DNA from 4 places in the Streptomyces sp. NPDC038213 genome. Region 2 is predicted to be linked to each of the others. Evidence: riboswitches for the same ligand, from Rfam matches in the RefSeq annotation. Region 2 holds a riboswitch; each other region holds the start of a gene.
The links. Region 2 has a riboswitch for cyclic di-AMP ahead of ACZ7JZ_RS11910 (transglycosylase SLT domain-containing protein). Riboswitches for the same ligand answer to the same signal wherever they lie in the genome.
Positions count from the first base shown of each region.

Region 1 (3,196 bases), on a different contig from region 2:
GAAGCGGGCGGCCGAGTCCGCGGCGATCCGGGCGCGCAGGTCCTGGAGGCCGCGTACGTGGGCGTACAGGCTCGCGTCCTTCACACCGAGGCCGCGGGCGAGGGCGGAGACGGTGACCCCGTCGAGGCCCCGGGCGTCGGCGAGGTCCGCGGCGGCGGCCACGACGCGCTCGGGGGTCAGTCCGGCTCGGGGCACGGGCAGCTCCTGAAAGTATTTAATCGTTTGCCTAGGGACTCTAGGAAAGATTAGCGTGCCGGTATGAAGGCACTCACTGAGCGGGAGATCCGCGGCTCGTTCGTCAACTGCTCGAAGGGCGAGGCGCAGCGGCTGCCGCTGCCGCGCGACCTGGCCGAGCGCCCCTGGGCGGACCTGGACTTCCTGGGCTGGCGCGACCTCTCCGCGCCGGACCGGAGCTACCTGGTCACCGAGCACGGGGGCCGGCTCACGGGCATCGCGCTGCGCTTCCCCGCGGCGCGCAAGGGCTTCCTGCACCGCAGCATGTGCTCGCTGTGCCTGACCACGCACGCCGGCGGCGGGGTCTCGCTGATGACGGCCCGCAAAACCGGCCGCGAGGGCCGCGAGGGGAACTCGGTCGGGCTGTACATGTGCACCGACCTGGACTGCCCGCTGTACGTGCGGGGGAAGAAGCGGCCGGAGCCCGGGGGGAGGTTCGAGGAGTCGCTGACCGTGGAGGAGCAGATCGAGAGGATGCGGCGGAACCTGGACGGGTTCCTGGGCTCGCTGTGACGGGCGGCTTGCGGTGGTGCGGGCCTGCTGTGGCGGGGGGCTCGCCGTGGCGCGGGCCTGCTGTGGCGGGTGGTTTCCGGCGCTTCCGTCGTGGCCGCGGGGAAAGGTGGCGCGAGGAGCCCCGCGGATAGCGTAAGCTTGTGTTTACCGACGCGGGGTGGAGCAGCTCGGTAGCTCGCTGGGCTCATAACCCAGAGGTCGCAGGTTCAAATCCTGTCCCCGCTACTGATGATCAGGGCCCGGATCCTTTTGGATCCGGGCCCTGATTGCATGTCCGGGGCCGGTGCGCGGAAGCGTGTCCGCGCACCGGCGCACCGGCCGGTACGGAGCGTGAGCGAAAGGCCGCGCTCCGCAGTCCGGTTGACGGACCGTCAAAGGCCGGGCGTGGCTGAAGGTGTACCCATCAGGCCGGGAGAATGCCCCAGTTGATCCACTCCTGGAGGGAAAAGCCCAGGCCAGAGCCGGTCAGAGCGTGGCCGATACACGCGAGGGATCAAGCGCAACAGCTTGGAATCACTCCCTGTTGTCTATTACCGTTCGATAACGCAGCGCGGTCGTCACGGCCGTCGCAAGAGGCGGCTCCGTGCGCGTGCGCGCCGAATCCCGCAAGGGAACCGGGGAACCAACACATTGGGGTGAATCGGGTCGATCCGGCCCGTAGGAGACCTTCCTGCTCCGAACCCGTCAGCTAACCCGGTAGGCGAGAAGGAAGGAAAGGAGTGCGCCCCCGTGGCGTCCAACAGGCCTACCCCTGAAGCCTCCGAGGTTCCCGACGCCGGTGCGTGGGGCGCGTGGAACCCCACCGAGGACTCCGTCCGCCCCGTCCGGGGCCGCCACCGCGTGGTCAAGCAGCGCGGCGGCCTCGCCCGCAGTTCCACGGTCCTCGGCGTCGGCGTCATCGCCGCCGTCGGAGCGGGCGGCATAGCCACCGCGCAGGACCGGCCGCAGGTCTCCATATCCCTCCCCTCGCTGCTGCCCGGTGACGGCTCCGCGACCGCCGACCTGGCGGCCGACCTGCCCGCCACCGTCCCGGTGACGGCCCCGCTGACCACCGCCGGGGCCACCCCCGAGCAGGCCGAATCCGGCACCGACGCCGGCGAGGTGCTGCGCAACCGGATCCTCCAGCAGGCCGAGTCCCAGTCCGATGCCGCGGCCGCCGCAGCCGAGGAGGCCGCCGCCAGGGCCGCCGAGGAGGCCGCGGCGAAGGAGGCCGCAGCCGCTCAGGCCGCTGCCCGCAAGGCCGCCGAAGCCGCCGCCGAGGCCGCGGCCCGCAAGGCGGCGGAGGAGGCGGCAGCCGCGAAGGCGGCCGCGGAGGCCGCGGAGGCCGCGGCGGAGGAGGCCCGGCTGGCCAAGCTCGCCGGCAGCTACGCGCTGCCCACCTCCTCGTACACCCTCACCTCGTACTACGGGGCCTCCGGTTCCATGTGGTCCTCCGGGCAGCACACCGGCCTGGACTTCGCCGCCCCCACCGGCACGCCCGTCAAGGCGGTGCACGGCGGCACGATCGTCTCCGCCGGCTGGTCGGGCGCGTACGGCTACCGGATCGTCCTGCGCCTCGCCGACGGTACGGAGATCTGGTACTGCCACCTCTCCTCGATGTCCGTCACCTCGGGCGCGGTCGGCACGGGCGAGACCATCGGCCGCGTCGGCGCCACGGGCAACGTCACCGGTCCCCACCTGCACCTGGAGGTGCGCTCGGGAGGGGAGACCCAGGATCCGCTGGCGTGGCTGCGGGGCAAGGGCCTGACCGTCTGACCGCCTGCCAGGTCAGCAGGGCGAAGGCCGGGGCCATCACGGACCCGTAGACCCAGTAGAAGCCGTACTCGCCGAGGTCGGGGGAGCTGTTCCACAGGGCGTGCACGCCCATCGCCAGGAGCAGCCCCCCGAGCGGGTACAGCACGCGGCGCGTGCGCCCTGCGGACACGGCGGCCAGTCCGAAGCCGATCCCGGTCAGGGCGGTGAACAGCGGGTGCGCGAACGGGGACATCACGATGCGCACGAAGAAGGTCGCGGCGGTCACCGAGGCCAGGACCGGGGTGCCCTCGGCGAGGTCCTCCCCGAAGGCGTTGCCGAGGTAGAGGATGTTCTCGGTGAAGGCGAAGCCGGTGGCGGTGAATCCGGCGAGCACGAAACCGTCCGTGAAGCCGCCGAGCCGGTCCCGGCGGAAGACGAACAGCAGGAGCAGGGCGGCCGCCTTCGCGGTCTCCTCCACCACCGGGGCGATCGCGATCGAGCCCAACTGGTCGGCGTCGTAGGGGTCGGTGGCGGCCGCGGCCATCCAGCGGGCCGCGAAGCTGTTGGCCAGTATGGCGATCAGGGCCGCCGCGCACGCGCCCCAGCCGAAGGCGAACAGCAGCGGCCCCCAGGGCGCGGCGCGCGGCCGCCGCAGTCCGCCCAGCCCGCGGAAGGCGGCGGCGAGCAGCGGTACGGGGACCACGGACAGGCCGAG
Region 1 covers NZ_JBVJYM010000005.1:16,395-19,590, reverse strand. Annotated here, with positions in the region: gene ACZ7JZ_RS09420 (TetR/AcrR family transcriptional regulator) at 1-195, opposite strand, end outside; gene ACZ7JZ_RS09415 (FBP domain-containing protein) at 259-747, shown strand; tRNA gene ACZ7JZ_RS09410 (tRNA-Met) at 899-972, shown strand; cyclic di-AMP (ydaO/yuaA leader) riboswitch at 1,332-1,465, shown strand; gene ACZ7JZ_RS09405 (M23 family metallopeptidase) at 1,477-2,502, shown strand; partial or broken gene ACZ7JZ_RS09400 (PrsW family intramembrane metalloprotease) at 2,501-3,196, opposite strand, start outside.
Region 1: another riboswitch for cyclic di-AMP. It lies ahead of ACZ7JZ_RS09405 (M23 family metallopeptidase); the one in region 2 lies ahead of ACZ7JZ_RS11910 (transglycosylase SLT domain-containing protein).

Region 2 (3,196 bases):
CGTCGGTCCGGGGCGCGGCTGCGGCCGTGTCCTGGGGTGGTGTCGTCAGGCCCACGGCGTGGAGCAGGTCCGCGGGGTCGGGGGCGGCGCCCGAGCGGACCGTCCAGAGGGCGGCGGCGGGGCCGAGGCCGTTGGGGGTCACCGCGCCGTGCATCCAGTGGCTGTCGGTGGTGACGTGCCCCGGGCGGACCCATTTGGCCACCCGGTGGGGGAAGGCGGAGCGGTCGAAGCCCCCGGCGTCCCGTACGACGTACCCCTCCTGGCGGGCCGTGTCCGGGCGCAGGGACCGCAGTCGGCGCTCGGCCCGGTCGTCGAGGATGCCGCGCCAGAGGACGGGCGGCACGGGGATGCCGAGGCCGTGCAGGAAGCGGACGGTCCGGTCCCAGGGCAGGCAGTGGTCTCCGTCCCAGACCGAGAACCCGTAGAACCAGCTGTCGAGCCGCCCGTACGCCAGGGAGTGCCGGGCGTAGAGGTTCTCCCCGCAGATGCGGCGGCCCGGCGCGAGGGCCGGGCCGATGCGCCCCTGGAGGGCCTTGACCCAGGCGCGGGAGGGGTGGTGGCCGGAGTCGAGGGAGCGGGCGTGGAGCCCGTCCCGGTAGAGGGTGGTGTTCTCCCCGTCGAGCTTCTCGGTGACCACCACCTCGCGGCCCCGCAGCCCTGCCAGGCCGCCGGTGCGCACGTCGTCGGGCGCGGCACCGGGCGACCAGGGCAGATGGGGCGTACGGGGGTACTGCACGCGCATGTCCACTCACTCCCGGCCTGGTTTCGGTCGGTGTCCATGGTGGGCGGGCGGCAGGCGGTTATCCAGCGAATTCCGGCGGGGGCGGGCCGGCAGGGCCGGCCCGTGGGCGGTCCGGCCCCGCGGGGCGGTCAGTAGGCGCCGAACACGTTGTCGATCGAACCGTAGCGCGCAGCCGCGTAGTTGCAGGCGGCCGTGATGTTCGCGACGGGGTCGTAGGAGTCGGTCGAGGTGCCGGGCACGTGGTAGGCGCGGAACGTCGGGTCGATGACCTGGAGCAGGCCCTTGGAGGGGATGCCCGCGGCGGCGTTGGAGTCCCAGTTGTTGATGGCGAGGGGGTTGCCGGAGGACTCGCGCATGATGTTGCGGTGGATGCCCTGGTACGTGCCGGGGATGCCGTGCTTGGCCATGACCGCGAGGGACTCGCGGATCCAGCCGTCGAGGTTGTTCGGGTAGCTGGTGGTCTTCGCGACGGCCGTGCGCGCGGCGGAGCGGTCGGCGCGGGCGGGGGTGGCGGAACGGTCCGCGGCGGCCGTGCTCTTGGCGGCGGAGGCGGGCTGGGCCTTGGCGGGGTTCTTGGAGCCGATGGTGAGCTTCAGTCCCGGGCGGATATGTGACGAGTCCTCACCGATCACGTTCCGGTTGTCCTCGTAGAGCTTCTTCCAGCCGCCCTCGATGGAATGCACTTCGGCGATCCGGGAGAGGGTGTCGCCCGCGATCACGAAATAGTGCAGCGGGCCCTTCTGCGGGGCGGCGGCGGTCTTCGCGGAGACCGCCTTCGCCTTCGCCGGGGCGGCGGCCGGCGCGGCGTGCGCGGTCGTCGCGCCGAGCAGCGGCAGGGCGAGTACGGCGCCCCCCGCGCCGACGGCGGCGATCCCTCGGGCGAGCGGCGAGTTCTTCGTACGGCGGTGCTTCCCGGTGGCGGGCATGGTGGGTCCTCTCCCGCGCCTACGAGGTGAGCTGTCGGGTTCGGGCAGGAGATGCCCGGCCGCACCGCAGTGCGGCTTCACCCCGAGCCGGTCCGCACGAGTGCGTCCGGCGACTTACCTGGTTCCCCCGCTCCTGCCGTCGCGCTGGGTGGATTCGGTCGGCCGGGCGGCGGCAGGATTAGGCGTTCCACCCGGAATGACGGTGACGCTAAAGGAAATGCGAAGGAAAGGACAAGCCCGGAATTCATCGGGCGAATTCAGAAGGGCGAGGACGGATGATTGGATCATCGGGAAGGAGTCAGGCCGCTCACTCAATCCACTTCTGCGGACTGGCCACTTGGCTTTCTGTGACCATTCCGCTTCACCTTTCCAGTGATTCATGTCACGAGGTCGGGAGGGGCGTGAATTCTGGACGCCGGAGCGGCGCGACGAGACGCCAAGTCATCATATTGACGCCTAAATGCGCAATCGCGGTCAGCGGGCACCATTACCGACCCAATCGGACATATGGCGCCAGGGTGGGGCGGGGTGCGGTGTTCGGGGTGTTCGTGCCCGCCGGCGAGGCGTGCGCCATCGGCTGGTGAACCGGCTCGTGCCGGTCGGCCGGGCGCGGGCGGAGGCGGAGCGGCCGGCCCGGGAGATCACCGCGTTCCCGCGCCTGCGCCTGCGCCACGACCGGCTTTCGGTCCTGGAGCAGCAGGCCTGGACGAGGCGGAGGCGCTGCGCGCCGACGCGCCGTATGCCGCCGGTGCCTCGGCTATCCGTGGCTGAGGTCGATCACGCAGAAGACGTTTCCGTCGGGGTCCTCCAGCACCACGAAGTCCGGGTCCGGCGGGTAGCTGTCCCAGTCGGCCCGCCGGGCCCCGAGCGCGAGGAGCCGTCCGATCTCGGCGCGCTGGGCCGCGGCGTCGTCGGCGTACAGGTCGATGTGGGCCCGCGGGCGGCGCTGTACGGGGCTGTCGCTGCGGCCCAGCGCCACCCCCGGGCCCCCGCCGCCGGGCGGTACGAGTACCGCCCACCGCTCGGTCGGCTCGCCCTGGGGCACGTACCCCAGGGCCTCACCCCAGAACGCCGCGGCGCGCGCCACGTCCGACACACCCATCACGAAGGACCCGAGTCTCAGCATGACACCGAGTCAACCAGACCGAGCACAGAGCCGAATGACGGACAATCGTCCGATGACTCGGATGATCATCAGATGGGTGCGGCCGGTGTGCGCGGGCGCCGTGGTGCTCCTGGCCGGCTGCACCCAGTCCGGTACCCCCGCGGACGAGGTCCGGTCCGCCTCCCGTCCCGCCGCGGCGCCGGGCCCGGTGGCCACCGGCACGGCCGCGCCCGAGGGGGCGGCCCGGCTCGCCGAGCGGTACCGCGGGGCCGGGGGCATCGCCGGGGTGTACGGGATCCTGCGGGCCGAGGGCCCGGCCGGGGTCCCGCAGCTGACGGTGTGGATGAACGGCCCGGAGACCGATGCGCGCGCCTTCGAACGGCTCAGGGCCTCCGTGACGGAGTACCTCGCCCGCTCCGAGGA
Region 2 covers NZ_JBVJYM010000006.1:79,924-83,119, forward strand. Annotated here, with positions in the region: gene ACZ7JZ_RS11905 (RNA ligase family protein) at 1-742, opposite strand, end outside; gene ACZ7JZ_RS11910 (transglycosylase SLT domain-containing protein) at 871-1,668, opposite strand; cyclic di-AMP (ydaO/yuaA leader) riboswitch at 1,687-1,826, opposite strand; gene ACZ7JZ_RS11915 (VOC family protein) at 2,426-2,794, opposite strand; gene ACZ7JZ_RS11920 (hypothetical protein) at 2,847-3,196, shown strand, end outside.

Region 3 (3,196 bases), 280 kb from region 2:
CTCCCGCGGCCCGCTTCCGCGCGGCCCGTGGAGCCTTCCGCCCGCGGGCTTACAGGGGCAGCAGGTCGGGGCGCTTGGGTTCGACGTGGTCGCCGGAGGACTCCCCGCGCAGGCGCCGCCCGATCCACGGCACGAGGTACTCGCGGGCCCACTGGATGTTGTCCCGGGTGGCCTCCGCCGACCCCCTGGGCTGCTGCGGGGGCCAGGGCTGGTCCGGGTCCGCGGGCACCGGCAGGCCGAGCACCTGCGCGGCGCGCAGGGCGACGCGGGTGTGCCCCTCGGGCGACAGGTGCAGGCGGTCGTCGTCCCAGGCCCGGCGGTCCTGTACGGACCGCAGCGACCAGAGGTCGAGTACGGGGCAGTCGTAGCGGTCGGCGATGGCGCGCACGTGCGCGGAGTACGTGGCCACCTTGCCGCGCAGGTGCTTGAGCACCGGTACGCCGCGGGTGTCGAAGCCCGTGGTGATCATGACGGTGCCGACGGCGCCGGCGAGGTCGGCGACGGCCGCCTCGAAGCGCTCGGCCACGTCGTCGGGGTCGCTGCCGGGCCGGATGATGTCGTTGCCGCCCGCGCAGAAGCTGACCAGGTCGGGGGCGAGCTCCTTGGCGCGCGGGACCTGCTCCGAGACGATCTGGTCGAGGAGCCGGCCCCGGACGGCGAGGTTCGCGTACCGGAAGTCGTGCTCCTCGCGCCGGTCCGCGAGGAGTACGGCGAAGCGGTCGGCCCAGCCCACGAAGGCGTCGCCGGGACCGGGGTCGCCCACGCCCTCGGTGAAGCTGTCGCCGAGCGCCACGTACGAGCCGATGCGCGCGTCGGATCCGCTGAGTGCCTGAAGAGTCGATTCGCCTGCCACGGGAGCACATCTTTCACCGAAGGGTGTGACCTACGCGACCGTAGGCAGGGGTTGACGCAGGGTGATCTATACCACCCGGTCAGTTTCGGCCATGCCGGAATACGCCGCAGCCGGGCCGCGGGAACGGCTGCGGCCGGGGTCCGGGACCCTTCGGTTCCGGACCCCGGCCGGGGTCGCACTGCGCTGCGGGCGGCGGCTGCCGCCCGCGCTGCCGTCAGATGCCGACGCCGTTGCCGCGCAGGTAGGCGAGGGGGTCGATGTCCTGGCCGTAGGAGGGGCCGGTGCGGATCTCGAAGTGCAGGTGGGGCCCGGTGGAGTTGCCGGTGGAGCCCGACAGGCCGATGGTGGTGCCCGCGGAGACGCTCTGGCCCGCGGAGACGTTCAGCGAGGACAGGTGGGCGTACTGGGAGTAGCGGCCGTCCGTGTGGCGGATGACGACCTCGTTGCCGTACGCGCCGGCCCAGCCGGCCGAGACCACGGTGCCCGAGCTGACGGCGCGCACGCTGGTGCCCGTACCCACGGAGAAGTCCACTCCGGTGTGGTAGCCGCTGGACCACATGCCGCCGCCCTGGCGGTAGGGGGTGGTGACGGAGGCGGCCACGGGGGCGGAGAAGGCGGCGCCGGAGGGGGCCTGCGCGGCCTCGGGGGCGACGGCCTTCGGGGCCGCGGCCTTGGGGGCGGCCTCGGCGGCGCGCTCGGCGGAGCGGGAGGCGCGCGGGGCGGAGGAGCCCTTCTTCTCCGGGTTCTCCTGCGTACGGGCCTCGGAGCGCTTCTGGGAGGCCGCGGCGGCGGGGGCCTTGCCGCCGAGGGTCAGCTCCAGGCCGGGGTGGATCATCGAGGGGTCGGAGCCGACGGCGGCCCTGTTGTCCTCGTACAGCCGCTCCCAGCCGCCCGCGAGGTTCTCGCGCTCGGCGATCTTCGAGAGGTAGTCGCCCGCGACGACGGTGTAGACGGAAGGGGCGGCCTGGTCCGCCGCGGGGGCCGCGGCCTTCGCCGGGGCCGCCTTCGACGGGGCGGCCGAGACCGCGGCCGGCGCGGCGGACTGCTCCGCGGCCTGGGCGCCGGAGGCCCCGATCAGCGGCAGCGCCAGCGCGGCGCCGCCGGTGCCGGCCGCGACGAATCCGCGGGCGATCGTGCTGGACTTGGGACGGCGGTGCTTACCCTTTCCGGGCATGGCGCATTCCTCTCCGTCGCCTGCGAGGTGAGCTGTCGGGTTCGGACTGGAGATGTCCGGCCGCGCGAGCTGCGCCCGCGGGGCTTCACCCCGAGCCGTTCCGGATCGTTCTCCGGTACGGCGGCTTACCTGGTTCCCCCGCTCCTGCCGCACGTAATTGTTCGGATGCGGTTTCCGGGTGGCGGCAGGACTCGGCGTTCCACCCGGCTCGGCGGTGACCGTAATCCAGTGCGGCCGAGCGGAACAAGCCGTGAATTCACCACCGGATTCCGGGGGCTGAATGATCGCCGGAATTCCGGTCACTGTCCGTCTATTGCAGTCGTGTAACAGCCGTCGCCACAAGGGAATTAAGCATTCCGCCACCGCCACGCACGGTCACCGTATGATTCTGCTCACGAGCGCCGCTCACATCTGCCCGTCGGATGCGGCAACTTGACGCCAAGTAGCGCAATTCGGACAGATCACCCTCCACCTCGGCCGAACCGCAGGAGTCCGCGTGACCCAGCCCATACCCCCCGCCCCGCCCGCGGAGCCGGAGCTCACCGGAGTCCGCAACTTCCGTGACGTAGGCGGCCTTCCGACTAGGGACGGGCGTACGGTTCGTACCGGGCATCTGTTTCGAAGCGGACATCTCGCTCATGCCACCGAGGCGGACGCGGCCTTCCTGGCCTCCCTCGGGCTGCACACCGTCTTCGACTTCCGCAATGCGGCCGACCAGTCCCTCGAAGGGCCCGACGTGGAGCTCCCGGGCGTACGGAACGTGAACGTCCCGCTCTCCGACCCCGCCGACGGCCACGAGTTCTGGCAGATGGTCCGCAACGGCGACCTGGCCCAGCTCCAGCAGATCCTGGGCGAGGGCAGGGCCGCGGCCAGGATGTCCCGTTCGTACCGGCAGATCATCGTGGAGCGGGCTCCCGACCACAGCCGCGTCCTGCACGCCGTCGCCGAGGACAGCGTCCCCGTCCTGATGCACTGCGCCGCGGGCAAGGACCGGGCCGGCCTCTCCATCGCCGTCACCCTGCTCGCCCTCGGCGTCGAGCGCGACGCCATCACCGCGGACTACCTGGAGTCCAACGCCCCGCACCGGCGCTACCGGCTGCGGCGCGGCGCCGACACCGACGCCGAGCGCTCCCCCGAGGCGCTGGCCCTCCTGAGCCCCCTCTTCGAGG
Region 3 covers NZ_JBVJYM010000006.1:364,391-367,586, forward strand. Annotated here, with positions in the region: gene ACZ7JZ_RS13100 (SGNH/GDSL hydrolase family protein) at 50-853, opposite strand; gene ACZ7JZ_RS13105 (LysM peptidoglycan-binding domain-containing M23 family metallopeptidase) at 1,068-2,027, opposite strand; cyclic di-AMP (ydaO/yuaA leader) riboswitch at 2,032-2,208, opposite strand; gene ACZ7JZ_RS13110 (tyrosine-protein phosphatase) at 2,524-3,196, shown strand, end outside.
Region 3: another riboswitch for cyclic di-AMP. It lies ahead of ACZ7JZ_RS13105 (LysM peptidoglycan-binding domain-containing M23 family metallopeptidase); the one in region 2 lies ahead of ACZ7JZ_RS11910 (transglycosylase SLT domain-containing protein).

Region 4 (3,196 bases), on a different contig from region 2:
CGGTCATCTCGGCGGCCGAGCGGGACTGGCCCTCGAACTCGTACTTGCCGTCCTTGTAGAACTCGGACGCGGCGACGTCGAGCGCGAGCGCGATGTCCTTGCCCGGGACGTAGCCGGCCTGCTTGATGGCCTCGACGATGAGGTCGAGGGCGGCGCGGTTGGAGTCCAGGTTCGGGGCGAAGCCGCCCTCGTCGCCCAGGCCGGTGGAGAGGCCCTTGGTGTGGAGGACCTTCTTGAGGGTGTGGTAGACCTCGGCACCCCAGCGCAGGGCCTCGGAGAAGGACTCGGCGCCGATCGGCGCGATCATGAACTCCTGGATGTCGACGTTGGAGTCGGCGTGCGACCCGCCGTTGAGGATGTTCATCATCGGAACGGGCAGCAGGTGCGCGTTCGGGCCGCCGAGGTAGCGGAACAGCGGCAGGTCCGAGGCCTCGGAGGCGGCGTGCGCCACGGCGAGGGAGACGCCCAGGATGGCGTTGGCGCCGAGGGAGCCCTTGTTGTCCGTGGCGTCCAGGTCGAACATGGCCTGGTCGATCAGGCGCTGCTCGGTGGCGTCGTAGCCGACGAGCTCCGGGCCGATCTGCTCGATGACGGCCAGGACGGCCTTCTCGACGCCCTTGCCCATGTAGCGGTTGGGGTCGCCGTCGCGGAGCTCGATGGCCTCGAAGGCACCGGTGGAGGCTCCGGACGGGACGGCAGCACGGCCGGTGCTGCCGTCGTCGAGGCCCACCTCGACCTCGACCGTGGGGTTGCCTCGGGAGTCCAGGATTTCCCGGGCTACGACGACGTCGATGGACGGCACGAGCATCTCCTTCTGGGATGTGACGCTGGGTGTGCGGCGGCGTGTGGGCCGTGCGGTGGCCCTGCCGGTCTAGAGCCTAACCGGCTCGGGGGGGTCGGCCGCCCGACCGCCCGGGTCCTGGGACGAAAAAGGGTCCGAATACCCGCCTTACAGGACATAAGACCCTTGATCAACTCCCCCGGGACACGCCGCCGCCCGGCGCGTCGGGGGGGATGACGCGCCGGGCGGGGCAGTCCGGTGCCGGGCGGGCCCGCGCGGGGCGCGGGCCTTCCGGTGACCCTGCGGATTCACCGCGGACGCGCAGGGCCGGGGGGGGTCAGGAGAGCTTGAGCATCTGGCCCGGGTAGATGAGGTTGGCGTCGGAGACGATGTCCCCGTTCAGCTCGAAGAGCTTCGCCCAGCCGCCGGCCACGCCGTTGGCGTCGGCGATGGTGCCGAGGGTGTCGCCGGCCTTGACCTCGTAGGAGCCGGTGCCCTTCTTGAAGCCCTGGGCCGCGCCGCGCTCGGAGCGGGTGGTGGGCGCGGACTCGCTGCGGGTCTCGGCGCGCTTCTCGGCCTTCTTCGTGGCGGAGGGCTTCGGGGCGGCGGGCTTCGAGGAGGAAGAGGAGCCGCTGCCGGCCTCGGAGGAGGCGTCGTTGGCGGCGCGGGAGAGGCCGACGCCGCAGCTCGGCCAGGCGCCCTTGCCCTGGACCGCGAGGACCTTCTCGGCCACGGCGATCTGCTGGGACTTGGAGGCCTGGTGGGCGTTGGGGGCGTACGCCGTGCCGCCGAAGCCGGCCCAGGTGGACGGGGCGAACTGCAGGCCGCCGTAGTAGCCGTTGCCGGTGTTGATCGACCAGTTGCCGCCGGACTCGCACTGGGCGACGGCGTCCCACTCGGAGGTGGTGGCGGCGCTGGCGGTGCCCGCGGCCATCAGCGGGGCGGCGATGGCGACACCGGTGACACCGGCGGCGGTCGCGATGCGGGTGGCCTTCGAGGGGCGGCGGTGCTTGCCCTTGCCGGAAAGCAGCATGGAACTTCTCCTCACCGACGCCTGCGAGGTGAGCTGTCGGGTTCGGGCGGTGAAGTCGCCCGGCCGTGCGTCTGGCGCACGGCTTCACCCCTAGCCGTCCCGTGACCGTCTCTCAACGGCCGGGCGCGGCACCTACCTTGGGTCCCCCGCTCCTGCCTTCGGCGCTTGCGCGACGACTGTTCCCCCCGGCCGCCGGCAGGATTCGGCGATGCGGTCGAAGGAGCCCGCGGTGGCGAGCGGTTCAGACCGTAGGCAGACGCCTCCCCGATGTTCAAGGACGGACATCGGGGAGAAAACGCCCATAGTTGACTCACCCACAGGAACGTTTGCGCAGGTGAGCGCGCGTATTACGGAATCATCACGGCGGGGCGCGCCAGTTGAGGCGAAGAGACGCATGTCTCATTTCCTCGAACTCGGACATTTAGTCCTGTAACGGGGCATCAAACCCGCGTCGAGCGGCCCGAAGTGTCCCTATTTCTCGCTTAGATCGAGATTCTGGCCGGGCTTGATGAGGTCCGCGTCCCCGCCGATGACGGACTCGTTCGCCTCGTACAGGGCGCCCCATCCGCCCTTCACACCCTTGGCGTCCGCGATCTCCGACAGGCTGTCACCCGCCTTGACGATGTACACGGGCTCCTCGGCCCCGGCCGCCGACGTGCCGTCAGCTCCGGTGCCGCCGGACTCGTCCGCGGGCGCGCCGCGGTGCTTGCCGGTGCCCTCGCCCGGGGCGGGAGTGGTGGCGGGACCCTCCGGGGTGGCGGGGACGGCCGGGCCGCCGGGGGTCGCCGGGATGCCCGGCGAGGCCGGGTCCGTGGCCCCGGGGGTGGCCGGGGTCGTCGGCGTGCCCGGGGTGGCCGGCGTGCCGGGGGTCGGGGTCGCCGGGTCGGTCGGGGTGCCGGGCGTGCCCGGGGTGGCGGGGACGGTCGGCGTGCCAGGGGTCGCGGGGACCGTGGGCGTACCGGGGGTGGCCGGGACGCTGGGCGTGCCCGGGGTCGCGGGCGGGGTGGGCGTACCCGGGGCGGCCGGCGGGGTGGGCTTCGCGGGGGCCTCCGGGGCGCCGGGGACCACGTGGTCGGGGCGCACCGGGGCCGGGCTGACCGGGCGGACGGAGTCCGCCGAGCCGGGGTCCACATCGGCCTTGGGGCCGGACTTGGTCAGTCCGGACGGGCCGGCGCACAGCGGCCAGGCCTCCGGGCCCTGCGCGGCGAGCACCCGCTCGGCCACGGCTATCTGCTGGGAGCGGGAGGCGAGGTCGGGGCGGGAGGCGAACTCGGTGCCGCCCGCGCCCTTCCACTGCTCCTGGGTGAACTGGAGCCCGCCGTAGGAGCCGTTGCCGAAGTCGGCGCTCCACGTGCCGCCGCTCTCGCACTCGGCGACCTTGT
Region 4 covers NZ_JBVJYM010000003.1:389,804-392,999, reverse strand. Annotated here, with positions in the region: gene eno (phosphopyruvate hydratase) at 1-808, opposite strand, end outside; gene ACZ7JZ_RS06980 (transglycosylase family protein) at 1,119-1,814, opposite strand; cyclic di-AMP (ydaO/yuaA leader) riboswitch at 1,818-1,988, opposite strand; gene ACZ7JZ_RS06975 (transglycosylase family protein) at 2,286-3,196, opposite strand, start outside.
Region 4: another riboswitch for cyclic di-AMP. It lies ahead of ACZ7JZ_RS06980 (transglycosylase family protein); the one in region 2 lies ahead of ACZ7JZ_RS11910 (transglycosylase SLT domain-containing protein).